DNA from 4 places in the Herbaspirillum sp. C9C3 genome. Region 1 is predicted to be linked to each of the others. Evidence: predicted binding sites of a transcription regulator. Region 1 holds the regulator's gene; each other region holds the start of a gene.
What was found. Region 1 encodes LexA, which represses DNA repair genes until DNA is damaged. Its sites were predicted from a motif close to ACTGTATNNNNATACAGT; they were not measured.

Region 2: the regulator LexA is predicted to act here: its motif matches at 1,260-1,277, upstream of imuA (translesion DNA synthesis-associated protein ImuA).
Region 3: the regulator LexA is predicted to act here: its motif matches at 1,872-1,889, upstream of recA (recombinase RecA).
Region 4: the regulator LexA is predicted to act here: its motif matches at 2,303-2,320, upstream of ruvA (Holliday junction branch migration protein RuvA).

What each region holds. Positions count from the first base shown of each region.
Region 1 covers NZ_JABFMQ010000001.1:209,058-213,045, forward strand. Annotated here, with positions in the region: gene HNO82_RS01015 (tetratricopeptide repeat protein) at 1-552, opposite strand, end outside; gene lexA (transcriptional repressor LexA) at 766-1,425, opposite strand; gene rpsF (30S ribosomal protein S6) at 1,754-2,119, shown strand; gene priB (primosomal replication protein N) at 2,141-2,440, shown strand; gene rpsR (30S ribosomal protein S18) at 2,495-2,779, shown strand; gene rplI (50S ribosomal protein L9) at 2,806-3,258, shown strand; gene HNO82_RS01045 (replicative DNA helicase) at 3,461-3,988, shown strand, end outside.
Region 2 covers NZ_JABFMQ010000001.1:400,992-404,979, reverse strand. Annotated here, with positions in the region: gene HNO82_RS01875 (YoaK family protein) at 1-390, shown strand, start outside; gene HNO82_RS01870 (KGG domain-containing protein) at 575-919, opposite strand; gene imuA (translesion DNA synthesis-associated protein ImuA) at 1,318-2,067, shown strand; gene HNO82_RS01860 (Y-family DNA polymerase) at 1,994-3,478, shown strand; gene HNO82_RS01855 (error-prone DNA polymerase) at 3,488-3,988, shown strand, end outside.
Region 3 covers NZ_JABFMQ010000002.1:32,963-36,950, forward strand. Annotated here, with positions in the region: gene HNO82_RS02420 (tetratricopeptide repeat-containing response regulator) at 1-1,588, opposite strand, end outside; gene recA (recombinase RecA) at 1,999-3,048, shown strand; gene recX (recombination regulator RecX) at 3,196-3,660, shown strand.
Region 4 covers NZ_JABFMQ010000003.1:87,480-91,467, reverse strand. Annotated here, with positions in the region: gene HNO82_RS04405 (FAD-binding domain-containing protein) at 1-746, shown strand, start outside; gene ruvC (crossover junction endodeoxyribonuclease RuvC) at 783-1,325, shown strand; gene HNO82_RS04395 (DUF808 domain-containing protein) at 1,322-2,263, opposite strand; gene ruvA (Holliday junction branch migration protein RuvA) at 2,377-2,955, shown strand; gene ruvB (Holliday junction branch migration DNA helicase RuvB) at 2,988-3,988, shown strand, end outside.

The sequences.
Region 1 (3,988 bases):
CGTGGCCACCGCCTCCTGGTAGCGTTTGGCCTCGACCAGGGCGCGACCGAGGTGGGACAGGGGGCCGGGAGCATCCGGCTCCCGTTTGACTGCGTCCTCGAAGTAGGCAATGGAGGCTTCCGGGTCATTCTTTTCGTGCAGCGCATTGGCCAGGCCGATGCGTGCTGCCCGGTTTTCCCGGTCTAGCGAAATGGCCTGCTCGTACAGCTTGATGGCCTCGTCCACCCGGTCCTGTGCCAGCACGGCGGCGGCCAGGTTGCTGAGGTATTCGGCATTGGCGGGATCGGCCGCAAAGGCCTTGCGCAAATAGTGCTCAGCCTCCGGGTGCAGTCCCTCCTGGGTGGCGATCAGGCCGCGCGCGTGATTGGCGAAAACCAGTTCCGGGTCGCGTTTGAGAACGGCCACGCAGATGGCCTTGGCTTGTTCGGTCTGGCGACTGTCCAGCAGATCGAGACTCTTGCGGACATCCAGCAGATCCTGCAGGTTGGCCTTGGCGGCGGCCGGGGCCGGAACGGGTTTGCCGTGCTTGTTGCTGCTCTTGCGCGTCGACATCGAAAGGGGTCCTCTTGGTTGGGCGCATCGCTGGCGCCGGACATAGCTATCCAGCAGGCATGATATGCGCAACCCGTCACTTGCGAAGAGCTGAATAGAAAGCAAAAAACCTCCGTTTTAGGCGGAGGTTGATGCAGCAAGAGACGGCGCGCAGCCTGCTGGAGCGGCTTGCGGCCTGCTCGCCTGGTGCGGGGCGGTGGGCTGCCCCGGGGATCAGTTCCAGCTGCGCAGCAATCCGACGGCCAGTCCTTCGAGGGCGAACTGGTCTTCTTCCGGCTTGACGATGATGGGTTCGAATTCCGGATTCTCGGGGAAGAGGGTGATGACGCTGCCGGTCTTCTGATAGCGCTTGACCGTGACTTCATCGGCCAGGCGGGCCACCACGATCTGGCCGTTGCGCGCCTGATCGGCGCGGCGCACTGCCAGCAGATCGCCGTCGAGGATGCCGGCGTCGCGCATGGACATGCCGCGCACCTTGAGCAGGTAATCCGGCTTGGCCGGGAACATGGCCGGGTCGACCTGGTAGGTCTTTTCCACATGTTCCTGGGCGAGGATGGGCGAACCCGCCGCCACCCGTCCGATCAGTGGCAGGCTCAGCTGCATCAGCGCCGGATGGGGCAGGGCCATTTGTCGTGCTGCCACGGATCCTGGGAGCGCGCAGGACTCGCGCAGGCGGATGCCGCGCGAGGTGCCGGGAGAAATCTCGATGGCCCCCTTGCGGGCCAGGGCCTGCAGATGCTCTTCGGCCGCATTGGCGGAGCGAAAGCCCAATTCGGCGGCGATCTCTGCGCGCGTGGGAGGGAAGCCGGTGTTCTCGATGGCGTTCTTGATCAGGTTCAGGATCTGTTCCTGGCGCGCAGTCAGTTTGAGCATGGGGGTGGCCTTTCTCGGAGGGAAGGCTGTCTGGATGAACAGTCTGTATTTTTATACAGGTACAATCCTTGTGTCAACGGCAACATGCACTTTGCGAGGCGGAAAAGGCAATCTTTCTCCTGCATATATATAGGCAGACACATGAGATTTGATGCCGCCAAGTCGGAAAGTGTGGCGCGCTGACCGCTCGATCTCACCGCCGGGGCGGCGTTTGTGGGCTCCGACATTGCCCTGGTGGGCGAAAGCTAGTATGATCTCGGGTTTTCCTCTTCCCACACCCGTCTTGACGCCGGGGTGGGCGTCTTCAATAAGTCCATAAGGAGTCTACATGCGTCATTATGAAATCGTATTTATCGTCCACCCGGACCAAAGCGAGCAAGTGCCGGCGATGATCGAGCGTTACAAGGGCATCGTCACCACCCGCGGCGGCAAGGTCCACCGTGTCGAAGATTGGGGCCGTCGTCAACTGGCCTACCAGATCCAGAAGCTGGCCAAGGCTCACTACGTCTGCCTGAACATCGAAGTCGACAGCGAAACGCTGGCTGAAATCGAAACCGGCTTCAAGTTCAACGACGCCGTCCTGCGCCACCTGACCGTCAAGATGAAGAAGGCCGAAACCGGTCCTTCCCCCATCCTGAAGGCAGTGCAGAAGGAAGACGCGGCCAAGAGCCGTACCGAAGCACCGGCAGCTTAAGCGCTGCGAACATCGCGGAGAGTGAACCAGTTTCAAGTCATCGCCAGCCTGGCAGAACGTGATGTTTTACGTTACACGCCGGCCGGTATCCCGATTGTCACTGCCAGGTTGCAGCATCAGTCGGAACAGATGGAAGCTGGCATGCAGCGTCAGGTCGAATTCGAGATCGCAGCGCTGGCAGCAGGGGAAATCTCCGGTGCCCTCAACAAGGCGGCACTGGGGGAAGTCTTCCGGTTCACCGGCTTTCTGGCCCGCAGGAATCGCAACAGCAAGAGTGTCGTGTTTCATATCGTTGATTTTGGCCCGGTCGCGTCGGATTGAAGACGCAAGGTAGCCAAACAGACCTTACCCAATTTTTAGATACAGGAGCCAACCATGGCATTCGGTAAAAAGTTCGATAAAAGCAAGCTGAAAAACAAGCGTCAACAGCAAAACCCGCTGTTCAAGCGCAAGAAATTCTGCCGTTTCACCGCCGCTGGCGTTGAACAGGTCGATTACAAGGACGTGGACACCCTGAAGGACTTCGTCCAGGAAAACGGCAAGATCATGCCGGCACGCCTGACCGGTACCAAGGCCCACTACCAGCGTCAAGTTGACACCGCCATCAAGCGCGCGCGTTACCTGGCCCTGCTGCCGTACACCGATCTGCACAACGCCTAATCAGCGTCGAGAAATAGGAGAAAAACATGCAAGTCATTCTGTTGGAAAAAATCGTGAATCTCGGCGGTCTGGGTGATGTCGTGCGCGTCAAGGACGGTTTCGCACGCAACTTCCTGATCCCGCAACGCAAGGCCCGCCGCGCTACCGATGCAGCCATCGCTGAATTCGAAGCCAAGCGCGCCGAGCTGGAAAAGGCCGCTGCCGAGAAGCTGGCCGCCGCTCAAGCCCAAGGCGAAAAGCTGGCTGGCGCCACCGTGGAAGTCGCTCAGAAGGCCGGTGTTGACGGTCGTCTGTTCGGTTCCGTGACCAACTTCGACATCGCTGAAGCGCTGGGCAAGAAGGGCTTCGCCGTCGAAAAGTCGCAAGTGCGTCTGCCCAACGGCCCGCTGAAGATCGTTGGCGAACACCCGGTGTCGGTGGCTCTGCACACCGACGTGGTGGTCGACGTCACCATCGCAGTCAAGGGCGAGCAAGCGTAATACGCCTGTTTGCTGCAATTCGTTTTGCAATGGAAAAGCCGGGTTCGCCTGGCTTTTTTATTGTCTTTGCCTCCGGCGTCCCGCTGGCGGTCGTCGCGATCCGCCGGGATGTCGGGGGCTTCATATGGCATTCGTTCATATGAAGTGGCAGGTCGTGCAAAAACGTTCGGCCTGACCTACGGCTTCACATCAGCAGGTTATAATGCGCGCCATGAAAGAATCGTCCCGCGGCAATCCAGAATTTTTCCGTGGCCAGAAGGAGTCCTCCGATCCCCAGATCGATGCGCTCCGCGTGCCGCCACACTCCATCGAGGCCGAGCAGTCGGTGCTGGGCGGCCTGCTGCTGGACAACGCAGCCTGGGACCGCATTGCCGATTTCGTCAGCGCTGACGACTTCTATCGCTACGACCATCGCATCATCTTCGAGCACATCGTCAAGCTCATCAACAGCACCAAGCCGGCTGACGTCATCACCGTCTATGAAGCCATGTCCACCAGCGGCAAGGCCGAAGAGGTGGGTGGCCTGGTGTATCTGAATGCGCTGGCGCAAAACACCCCTTCTGCTGCCAACATCCGCCGCTATGCCGAGATCGTCCGTGATCGCGGTATCCTGCGCAAGCTCATCACGGTGGCCGACGAAATTTCCGGTAACGCCTTCAATCCGCAGGGCAAGGATGTGAAGTCCATGCTGGACGAGGCCGAATCCAAGATCTTCGCCATTGCCGAAGAA
Region 2 (3,988 bases), 190 kb from region 1:
AATCACCGCTTGCTGTTCGTGCCGGTCACGGCGGCCCTGTTGTGTTTCGTGATGGGCCTGCAAAATGCCATGATCAGCAAGATCTCCCGCTCGGAGATTCGCACCACCCACGTCACGGGGCTGGTGACCGACATCGGCATCGAGATCGGCAAGATGTGCTACTGGACCCTGGCGCCGCGCCAGCCCGGCGAAGCGATGGCGGAAGATCCCGTGCCCGGCGCACGACGCAAGTTCATGCTGCTGTCCTCGTTGCTGTTGATGTTCTTCCTGGGGGGCGTGACCGGGGCCTTCGGTTTCAAGGCCCTGGGTTTCGTGGCGACCATGCCGCTGGCGGCCGGGCTGTTCCTGCTGGCGCTGGTGCCGATGATGGATGATCTGGCGCGGCACTGAGGCGCAACCGGCCCTCTGCGGGCAGAAACAACAAAAAAGGCGCTGTCCGCGCCTTTCGTTTTCTTGTTATCAGCTTCTTGCACTGACGGTACGAGCCTGGGCCCTGTTCTTGATATTTTTTGATATTTTTTGATGTTCTGCACCGTACTGCGCCCGCTGCCTGAGGCGGCCGGGTTCTTTCCTTTCAGCCTTGCTGCTGCGGGGTGCTGTCCGACTGCTGGGGTTGCTGGAGGGCGCCATTGCCCTCTTGCGGTGTGCTCTGGTGCATCTGCGCTGGAGCAGAGCTCGCGGCGCCGTTGCCGCTACTGCCATTCTGCGCTGCCGCCGCTGCCGCTGCAGCGTTCTTGCGACCATGGCTGTTCAGGCCACCCTTGCGTCCGGCTTCCCGGGCTTCGGCCGAGCTGAACTCATGCGCCGCCCCCTTGGCATGGGCAGCCTTGCCTCCCATGCTGGCGATCTGACGCTGTTTCTCCTTGTCCATGGCGGCAAAGCCGCGATTGCTGTTGCCCGGATTCTCTGAATTTGCCATGTGTGACTCCTTGTCTTGGATGATCGAATGGATCGAATGGAGCAGACATTTGCCATCCACCCGCCCTACTGCCCTGCGCGAGCATGTGGGTGGCAACCCAACTTCTTGTCCACGTCTGCAGTGTAAAAAGCCTCACCGATACTCACTATCGGAAGAGCTCCCCAGCCCATGTCAGCAATGGCCGTCAGACATGTAGGAAAACTTGAAGATGAGCTTATGTTTTGAATATCGATCTTCGGGATTGATGACATTTGCAGAGATTGCCTGAAGCAAATTTCATTTTCCTGATGGCTCATGGCTCATGACGTGAAGACAGTTTTTGTCACACCTCAAAAATTTTACTGTATATTTATACAGTCATTTGTTTTTCCTGCATTCAGCGTCCTCCCGTTCATTTCATGTTGACATCCGCCTCTCCGGTTCGCACTCCGGAAATCATCCACCCTTCGCTCTGGCTGGCCTCCCAGCTGGCAAGAGGAGGTGCGCGCGGGATCGCCAGCGGTTTTGAAGCGCTCGATGCCGAACTGCCCGAACGTGGCTGGCCACCCGGCGTATTGATCGAATTGCTGTTGCCGCAGGACGGCATCGGCGAACTGCGCCTGTTGCGCCCGGTGCTGGCGCGTCCACCGACCAGTGACCAGCACCGGACGCGCGCGCAGCGCATTGTGCTGCTGCAGGCGCCGCACCCGATCAATGCGCCCGGCTGGGCGCAGATGGGGGTGGAGGCCGCACGACTGCTGCAGTTGCAGGCCGCTCATGCGGCCGATGCCTGCTGGGCCGCCGAGCAGGTGCTGCGGGCCGACAGTTGCCAGGTCCTGCTGATGTGGCAGCCGCGCCTGCGCAAGGGTGACCACGACCTGCTGCGGCGCCTGCATGGGGCGGCCCAGGCCGGGCAGACCCTGTTCTTCATGCTGCGGCCCCTGTCCTGCGCCCGCGAACCTTCACCCGCGCCCCTGCGGCTGACGCTCAAGTCGGCGCGTGACGGACTGGAGATCGGTTTTCTCAAGCGTCGCGGCCCCCTGCGCGAACAGAGCCTGTTTCTCCCTTTGCTGCCTTCACCGAATCTGCAACGCCATGTCTCCCCTGTGGATCGCCGTACACCTGCCACTGCTGCCGCTGGAAGTCTTCCGTCCGAACTGGCTGGATGAGGCCCCCGCCGTGGTCTTCGAGCGCGACCGCGTGACCGCGCTGACAGCGCCGGCGCGGGGGCTGGGCGTGCAGGAAGGGATGCGGCGCGGCGGCGTGCAATTGCTGGCTCCCGAGGCCCATCTGCACGAGCGCGACACCTTGCGCGAAGACACCACGCTGCAGCAGGCCGCCCTGGCCCTGCTGCAATACACGCCGCAGGTCACGCTGGCAGCAGAGGCGTGCATCCTGCTGGAGGTGGGCGCCAGCCTGCGCCTGTTCGGCGGCATCCGCGCCTTGTGCCGCAAGATCCGCGTGACCATCGCCCGGCTGGGCCTGTCGGCCATCCTGTCCTGCGCCGTCACGGCGACCGGGGCCTGGCTGCTGGCACGCTACGGCTACATGCGCACCCTGGGCCCGACATCCCTACAACGGCGCCTGGACCGGCTGCCGGTAGTACTGATCAGCGCTGCGCGCCCCCATCTGGAATGGCTGCACGGACTGGGCTGCCGCCAGCTCGGCCAGGTGCGGCGCCTGCCCCGCGCCGGATTGCAGCGCCGCTGCGGCAAGGACCTGCTGCTCATGCTGGACCGGGCCTATGGCGCTGCCCCCGAAGTCCATGACTGGATCGTGGCTCCACCCAGCTTCCAGGCCCGGGTGGAGCTGCCGGACCGCATCGAGCAGACCGACGTCCTGGTCGCCTATGCCCAGGGTTTGCTGGCGCAACTGGCCGGCTGGCTGGCCGCGCGTCAGCTGGCCATCAAGAAACTGCGTCTGTGGCTGGAACATGAACGCGGACGCCAGGCGGTCCCTCCTACCGAATTGCAGGTGGCGCTATCGGTACCGGCCTGGCAGGAAGACCATCTGCACACCCTGGTCAAGGAAAAACTGGCCCGCTCCTTACTGCCCGCCCCGGCCATCGCCCTGGGTCTGGCCGCCGATGAACTGGAAAGCCGGCAAGCCGCCAGCGAGATGCTCTTCCCCGAGCCCGGCGGCAGTGCCGAGGATCACCAGCGCCTGCTGGAGCTGCTGGTAGCGCGGCTGGGCGCGGACAAGGTACAGCAGGCCGCGCCACGCGCCGATCACCGGCCCGAGATTGCCAACCGCTGGTGCAGCGTGATGCAGTCCGCTGCCAGCCTGCCCGCACCCTTGGGCAGCGATCCGGCACGGCTGCCGCCACGCCCGCTGTGGCTGCTGCAGGAACCCCTGCCGCTGCGGGTACAGCAGCACAAGCCCTTCTATCGGAGTGCACTGGAATTCACCTCGCCGCCCGAACGCATCGAAGCCGGCTGGTGGGAAGGCCGCCCCCTGACGCGCGACTACTTCACGGCGCGCGATGCCGGCCACGCCTATTACTGGATCTTCCGCCAGTGGCGTGGCGGCGAGTGGTCCGATGAAGAACCGCAGTGGTTCCTGCACGGCTTGTTTGGCTAGGAGAAACGCATGCAAACCGCTCTGCCCGACTATGCCGAACTGTATTGCCGCACCAACTTCAGCTTCCTGCACGGCGCCTCGCATGCGCAGGAACTGGTAGAACGCGCCATCGAGCTGGGCTACCGTGCCCTGGCCATCACCGATGAATGCAGCATGGCGGGTGTGGTGCGCGCCCATGCCGCCTGGATTGAGCAGTTCGAACGCGGCAAGGCCAAGGATCTCAAGCTGCTCATCGGCAGCAGCTTTCGTTTCACGGCCCTCCAGGAAAATCCGGCCCATCCCCTGGCCGCCATGACCCTGGTGGCGCTGGCCAGGAACCGCGAAGGCTATGGCAACCTCTGCGAACTCATCACCCTGGCTCGTACCCGCGCCGAAAAAGGCAGTTACCTGCTCTCCCCGGAGGACCTGAGCCAGCCTCCGCCCGCCTTGTCGCACCTGCGTGCCCTGCCCGATTGCCAGCTGATCCTGGTGCCGGATTACCCGGCCAGCGAAGAGACGCTGGATGCCCAA
Region 3 (3,988 bases), on a different contig from region 1:
ACTTGTGCATCTTGGCGACTCTATCGTTGCCGGGAATCAGACGGTCCAGGGTGGCCAGGTAGCGGCGCACGCGCTTGACATAGTCTTCGTTCCAGCCGCGCTGGCTCATCCAGAGCAGGTGCAACTGGGCCGAGGCCAGCAGCACGCCGGTATTCTCGGGCATGCTGGCCAGCGCTTGCTCCAGCTTGGCCAGCGACTCGTCGGGCTTGGCGCTGCGCATCAAGGCATTGGCTTCGGCGATGATGCTCATGCACTGCTTGACGGCACCGTCGATGAGCTCCTCGGCCAGGTTGGCGCGACCGGTATCGGCCAGCACCTTGCGCGCCAGCATCTGCAGGGTCTTGTTCTCGTGGTCGGACTTGACTGCCTCGGCGATCAGCTTGGCGCCTTCCTCGTCCTTGCCCATCGAGAAGGCGGCCTTGGCCAGGGCCAGGGTGGCGGTATCCGAGGCTTCCTTGCCGGCGGCCTGGCGGGCCGTCTCGAAGGCCTGCTGGGCCGAAATGGTATCGCCCAACTGAACGTAGGCCTGGGCTTGCACTGCGGCCTGGGCGGAGACGAAGATGTTGGATTCCTCGTAGCGACGTGGCGCGCTTTCCAGCAGACGCAGGGCGGCATCGGGATCGCCGCTGTCGATGTGAACCTGGGCCAGCGAGAGCAGGTCGGTCGGCTGTGCCGTGAGCGAACCCTTGGTGTGCTTGAGGACGCGGTCATAGGCTTCGCGCGCCTGATCCAGGTGGCCGCTGCGGTAGGCCACGTCGCCTACCAGCCGACTGCGGCGCGCCGAGGGAATGATCTCGGAGGACTTGGTCAGCGCCTCCAGCGCGCCTTCCTGGTTGCCCTGGGCTTCGTCGATCTGCGCCAGCAGGTCGTAGGCGGCGATGAACTGCTTGTTCTGCGCCAGCACGTCCTCCACGATCACGCGCGCATCATCCATCTGGCCGGCCACGATATTGCAGCGGGCCAGTCCGATCTTGGCCCACACCAGGTCGTCGCGCATGGCCAGGGCCTGCTTGTAGACCTCGCGCGCCTCGTCGATGCGGCGCTGCTCGATCAAGAGCGTGCCCTTGGTCTTCATGATTTCCACGATCCACTTGGGCGCAGCCTTGAGCACGCTGTCGCATTCGAGGATGGCACCGGCGAAGTCCTTGCGCTTCATCTTCTCGGTCACCGGCAGCATGGCGTGCTGCTTTTCCAGCAGGCGGTCCACGCGCTCGGCGATGCGGCTGGCCGTCAGCGGCTTCAACATGTAGGCGTCGGGCTGGAACTCGGCTGCGCTGGCTACCAGGTTGTAGCCGCTCTCGGCGGTCACCATGATGAACATGCAGGTCGGCGAGAGCATGTTCTGCGTACGGAAGAACTCCAGCAGCTGCTGGCCGTTGCTTTCCTTGTTGAGGTTGTAGTCGCAGATGATCAGGTCATAGGTACCGGATTGCACGAAGCGGATCGCTTCGTCGGGCGTGGCGGCCTGGTCGACCTTGGTCACGCCAAGCTGCCCGAGGTGCATGCGGATGTTCTGGCGCATCGTCGGCATGTCGTCGATGACCAGGCAGCGCAGGGCGCTGATATGGCTGAAAGGCACTAAACTCATGAGAACGTTCTGTAAAGCGATCTGTGAGACGATCTGTTCGGGATTGCGGAAAGCCGGGGCAGCATGATTGCCGCAGCGCAATATCGTGCACGATGACGACGATTGCATGCCAGTTGACCTCGGCTGACCAATTATTCCTACCAATGCGCGAGTGTGCCGCTTTTTTTCCTTCCACGCATCATTCCTCTGCGATTTATGAAGTTTTTGGCTGGGCGGGCTCTCGTATAATTGTGGTTTTCGCCTCGGGATGAATCGAGAGCCGAGAAAAAGGCTTGCACCGGGCACTGTTTTTTTATACAGTATCGCTCTATCGGGGCGGTCATCCACTGTCGCCGAGCAACATCAGCAAGACCTATCAGCAAGACCTCCCCCTGACACCCGTCTTCACGACATTTTGCCGAGAGAGATTTATGGACGACAAAAAAGCTGCGAACAACTCTGAAAAGAGCAAGGCGCTGGCCGCCGCGTTGGCACAGATTGAAAAGCAGTTTGGCAAGGGCTCGGTGATGCGCATGGAAGACGGCGTCATCGCCGAGGAAATCCAGGCCGTTTCCACCGGCTCCCTGGGCCTGGACATCGCCCTGGGCATCGGTGGCCTGCCGCGTGGCCGGGTCATCGAGATCTACGGTCCGGAATCCTCCGGCAAGACCACCCTGACCCTGCAGTCGATCGCCGAGATGCAGAAGCTGGGCGGTACCTGCGCCTTCATCGACGCCGAGCACGCCCTCGACGTCACCTACGCCCAAAAGCTGGGCGTGAACCTGAACGACCTGCTGATTTCGCAGCCAGATACCGGCGAACAGGCCCTGGAAATCTGCGACGCCCTGGTGCGTTCGGGTGCCGTGGACCTGATCGTGGTCGACTCCGTGGCCGCGCTGACCCCCAAGGCTGAAATCGAAGGCGACATGGGCGATTCCCTGCCCGGCCTGCAAGCCCGCCTGATGTCGCAGGCGCTGCGCAAGCTGACCGGTAGCATCAACCGTACCAACACCACTGTCATCTTCATCAACCAGATCCGCATGAAGATCGGCGTCATGTTCGGCAACCCGGAAACCACCACCGGCGGCAATGCGCTGAAGTTCTACGCCTCCGTGCGCCTGGATATCCGCCGCACCGGGTCGATCAAGTCGGGTGACGAAGTCATCGGCAGCGAAACCAAGGTCAAGGTCGTCAAGAACAAGGTCGCGCCGCCGTTCCGCGAAGCCCACTTCGACATCCTGTATGGCGAAGGCACTTCCCGCGAAGGCGAAATTCTGGACCTGGGTTCCGAGCACAAGGTGGTCGAGAAGTCCGGCGCCTGGTACAGCTATAACGGCGAACGTATCGGCCAGGGCAAGGACAACGCCCGCAACTATCTCAAGGAACATCCGGAACTGGCCCGCGAGATCGAGAACAAGGTCCGCGTCGCCCTGGGCGTGCCGGAACTGGCCGGTGGCGAAGCGGAAGCCAAGGCTTCCTGAGTCCCCGCCTAAAGGATTCAAGCGCTATCGCGGCGACAGGGTTTGCCTGAGCCTTGGAGGCCGTGATGGTGCTTGTTGATCTCTCTGTGCCGCGCCGTGTTGGCGGTCTCGGAGAGAGGCAATACCGCAGTACTGCAAGTTCGCAACATGCCAAGACCCCCGATCAGCCTGAAAGCACGGGCGCTCAAATATCTCTCTTCACGTGAGCATAGTCGCCTGGAACTTGCGCGTAAGCTTGCCCCTTACGCGCAAGAGGGCGATGACATCGAAGCCCTCCTGCAATGGCTGGAGCAATCCCGTTTTCTCTCCCAGGAACGTTTTTCCGAATCGCTGGTGCATCGTCGCTCGGCGCGTTACGGCAATCAGCGCATCTTTTCCGAGCTTCATGGTCACGGCATCGAAGGTGAAGCCATTGCCGAATTGAAGGCCGATCTGGCGGCAGGCGAGGGCGAGCGTGCCGCGCAGGTGTTGCGCCGCAAGTATGACGCCCCCCCAGCGGATGCCGAAACCCGGGCGAAACAGATGCGTTTCCTGCAGCAGCGCGGCTTTTCCCATCGCAGCATCCGCGAAGCCTTCCAGAAGGCCTGGGCGGATGATGAAGACGCCCTCTGACAGCGCCAATAGCAGGATAGACCTGCTCGGTACAGCTTTCCAGTTGTTCTCACAAAATCCGCCAGGACAGCCCGTCCTGATCCCGTCACATGGTAATCCAGCGGCTTTGCAGTTGCTGATAGCGCTACCAGCCAACAGGCTGCGTGGCGTGTGCTAGAATTCGGAAGTTTTTGCTGCGGCGCGCAAGCCTGAGGAGATACTGCATGTTGCCGGTTCGTTAAAACGGCGCAACGGTGCAAGGCCCACGTCAGGAGCAGGAATGGATAATGCGAACGCTTCGGCGCAAGCTGGCGCGTTTCGAATATCAGACCAACTAAAGCAGACGGCA
Region 4 (3,988 bases), on a different contig from region 1:
AGGCCACCGAGCTGGCCATCGAGCACACCGCCGACCGCGAGCTGGCCTATGGCCTGCGCGGCTTCTCCAGCCGCCTGCGCTGGCATTGCCACTTCATGCAGAAGCTGGAAGACCAGCCTGATATCGAATGGCGCAACGTCGCGCGTTCGCTGGATGGCTTGCGCCCCGGTGATGGCGGTCCGTGGGGCGTGGAGGCGCAGGCGCGTTTCGATGCCTGGTGCGAAGGCCGAACCGGTTATCCCATGATCGACGCCTGCATGCGCCAGCTGTGCGCCACCGGCTGGCTCAACTTCCGCATGCGCGCCATGCTGGTCAGCTTTGCCGCCTATCACCTGTGGCTGCATTGGCGCGCGCCGGGCTTGTTCCTGGCGCGGCAGTTCCTGGATTTTGAACCGGGCATTCACTGGAGTCAGATGCAGATGCAGTCCGGCACCACCGGCATCAACACGCTGCGCATTTATTCACCGGCCAAGCAGGCGCGCGATCATGATCCGCTGGGCGAGTACGTGCGGCGCTGGGTGCCGGAATTCGGCACGGCGGCTTATCCCGATCCCATCGTGGATGAGAAGACGGCGCTCAAGCACGCCAAGGATGCCCTCTACGGCCAGCGCAGCAGCAGTACTGCGCTGGCGGAAGCCGACGCCATCCAGGACAGGCACGGTTCGCGCAAGAGCGGCCTGCCGTCGACCGCCCGGCGCCCGCCACGCCAGAAAATGCCGGATCTGGGGCAGGGCGTCTTGTTCTGACGCGAGATGCCCGCCTGATCGGTTAGACTGGCGGGCATGAAAATCCTCGGTATCGACCCTGGCTTGCGCACCACCGGTTTCGGGGTCATCCACAAGCAGGGCAACACGCTCTCCTATATCGCATCCGGCACCATCAAGACCCCGGACGGCGACCTGCCTTCACGCCTGAAGGTGATCCTGGCCAGTGTTGGCGAAGTGGTGAGGTCCTATGCGCCGGACTGCGCCGCCATCGAAAAAGTATTCGTCAACGTCAATCCGCAATCCACACTGCTGCTGGGGCAGGCGCGCGGTGCGGCCATTTGCGCGCTGGTGGCCGCCGACCTGGCGGTCGCCGAATATACGGCCCTGCAGGTCAAGCAAGCCGTAGCCGGCCATGGACGCGCCCAGAAGGCGCAGGTGCAGGAGATGGTGGCGCGGCTGCTGAAGCTGCCCGGTTTGCCGGGCACCGATGCCGCCGATGCGCTGGGCGTGGCGATCTGCCATGCGCATGGGGGAGGGGTCCTGTCGGACCTTGGCGCGCTGGCCCCGGCGCTGGCGCGCAAGGGCATCCGCATGCGCGGCGGGCGTCTGGTCGGTTAGGCTTGCTTTTTGAAGAGGGACAGCACGCGCTGCACCAGCTTCACGACTACCAGCACTACTGCACCGGCGACTACGCCGAAGACGGCATTCAAGACCGCCGGAGTGATCGCCCCGAGGACCGGCCCGACTACCGCGATACCCTCCACGGCGTGCGCCGCCGCCTCGATGGCGTGATGCGCGAAGGGCAGGCCATGCGTCAGGATGCCGCCACCGACCATGAACATGGCAATCGTGCCGATCACCGACAGGCTGCGCATCATCTTTGGCGCGGCCGCCAGGACTGCCCGTCCGATACCGGCCTTGAAGCGTCCCCAGGCGCTCGCGCCCGCATGCTGCACCAGGTAGAGGCCACCGTCATCGAGCTTGACGATGCCGGCCACCAGCCCGTAGACCCCCGCCGTCATGATCAGTGCGATGCCCACCAGCACCGTGATCTGCTGCTGTAGCGGTGCACCGGCGACCGTGCCCAGGGTGATGGCGATGATCTCGGCTGAAAGGATGAAGTCGGTGCGCACGGCATCCTTGATCTTTTCCTGCTCGTAGACCAGCGGGTCGATGTCGTCGTCGGTCCTGGCGGCGACTTCATGATGTTCTTCCTCGTGCGGAAGATACTTGTGGGCCAGCTTCTCGAAGCCTTCGAAACAGAGGAAGGCACCGCCCAGCATCAGCAGCGGCGTCACCGCCCAGGGGATGAAGGCGCTGATGGCCAGTGCCGCCGGCACCAGGATGGCCTTGTTCTTCAACGAACCCTTGGCGACGGCCCAGACCACCGGCAGTTCCCGCTCGGCCCGTACACCGGCCACCTGCTGGGCGTTCAGGGCCAGGTCGTCGCCCAGCACGCCGGCGGTCTTCTTGGCGGCCACCTTGGTCATCAGGGAAACATCGTCAAGAACGGTGGCGATGTCGTCAATCAATGCAAAAAGGGCGCTGCCGGCCATGTTTTTCCTTTGTCTTCATCTCAACGGGGGCGCTTGGATACTGTTTATCCGAACAGTGCTGTATCATCGCGGGATTATCACAGAAGCTGCCTCCCACGCACATCCCTGACGCCATGATTGGTCGCCTCTCCGGAATTCTTTTGGAAAAAATCCCCCCGAACCTGCTGGTTGACTGCCAGGGCGTCGGTTATGAAGTGGCCGTGCCGATGAGCACCTACTACAATCTGCCGGGCCTGGGCGAGAAGGTCACGCTGCTGACCCACCTGGCCATCCGCGAGGATGCCCACATCCTGTTCGGGTTTGGGACCGCCGAAGAACGCAATACGTTCAAGGAGCTCATCAAGATTTCCGGCGTGGGCGCGCGCACGGCGCTGTCCATTCTCTCGGGCATGTCGGTGGCCGACCTGGCCCAGGCCGTGACCCTGCAGGAAGCAGGCCGCCTGACGCGTGTGCCCGGCATCGGCAAGAAGACCGCCGAACGCCTGCTGCTGGAACTGAAGGGCAAGCTCGGCGCCGATCTTGGCGCAGCGGCCGGCGTGGTCCACAGCGATGCCTCGGCCGACATCCTCAATGCCCTGCTGGCGCTGGGCTATTCGGACAAGGAAGCGACCCTGGCCATGAAGCAGGTGCCCAAGGACAGCAGCGTCTCGGACGGCATCAAGCTGGCCCTGAAGGCGCTCTCCAAGGGCTGATGCACAGGCAAAAGGCAGACAAGGATTAGAGCATGAGCATCCAGACCGACGATTTCTCCGAACAGCGCATCATCTCCGCCACTCCGGCTTCGGCCAACGAGGAAGCCATCGAGCGTGCGTTGCGGCCCAAGCAGCTGGACGAGTACGTCGGCCAGGAAAAGGTGCGTGCCCAGCTCGAAATCTTCATCTCGGCCGCCCGCAAGCGCGGCGAACCGCTCGACCACACCCTGCTGTTCGGCCCGCCCGGCCTGGGCAAGACCACCATGGCCCACATCATCGCCCGCGAAATGGGCGTGAACCTGCGCCAGACCTCAGGCCCCGTGCTGGAGCGCGCCGGTGACCTGGCGGCCTTGCTCACCAATCTCGAAGCCAATGACGTGCTCTTCATCGACGAGATCCACCGCATGTCGCCGGTGGTGGAGGAAATCCTCTACCCGGCACTGGAGGATTACCAGATCGACATCATGATCGGCGAAGGCCCGGCCGCCCGTTCGGTGCGCCTGGACCTGCAGCCTTTCACGCTGGTGGGTGCCACCACCCGAGCCGGCATGCTGACCAATCCGCTGCGCGACCGCTTCGGCATCGTCGCCCGGCTGGAGTTCTATACCCCGCCCGAGCTGGCCCGCATCGTGACCCGCAGCGCCGGCTTGCTCAACGCCCCCATCGTCGAGGAAGGCGCGCTGGAAATCGCCCGCCGCAGCCGTGGCACGCCGCGTATCGCCAATCGCCTGCTGCGCCGCGTGCGCGACTATGCCGAGGTCAAGGGTGAGGGCCGCATCACCCGCGAGATGGCCGATGCCGCGCTGATCATGCTGGACGTCGACCCGGTCGGGTTCGACCTGATGGACCGCAAGCTGCTGGAGGCGGTGCTGTTCAAGTTCGGCGGCGGCCCGGTCGGGCTGGACAACCTGGCGGCCGCCATCGGTGAGGAACGCGACACCATCGAAGACGTGCTGGAACCCTACCTGATCCAGCAGGGCTACCTGCAGCGCACCCCGCGCGGGCGCATCGCTACCGGCGCGGCTTACCAGCA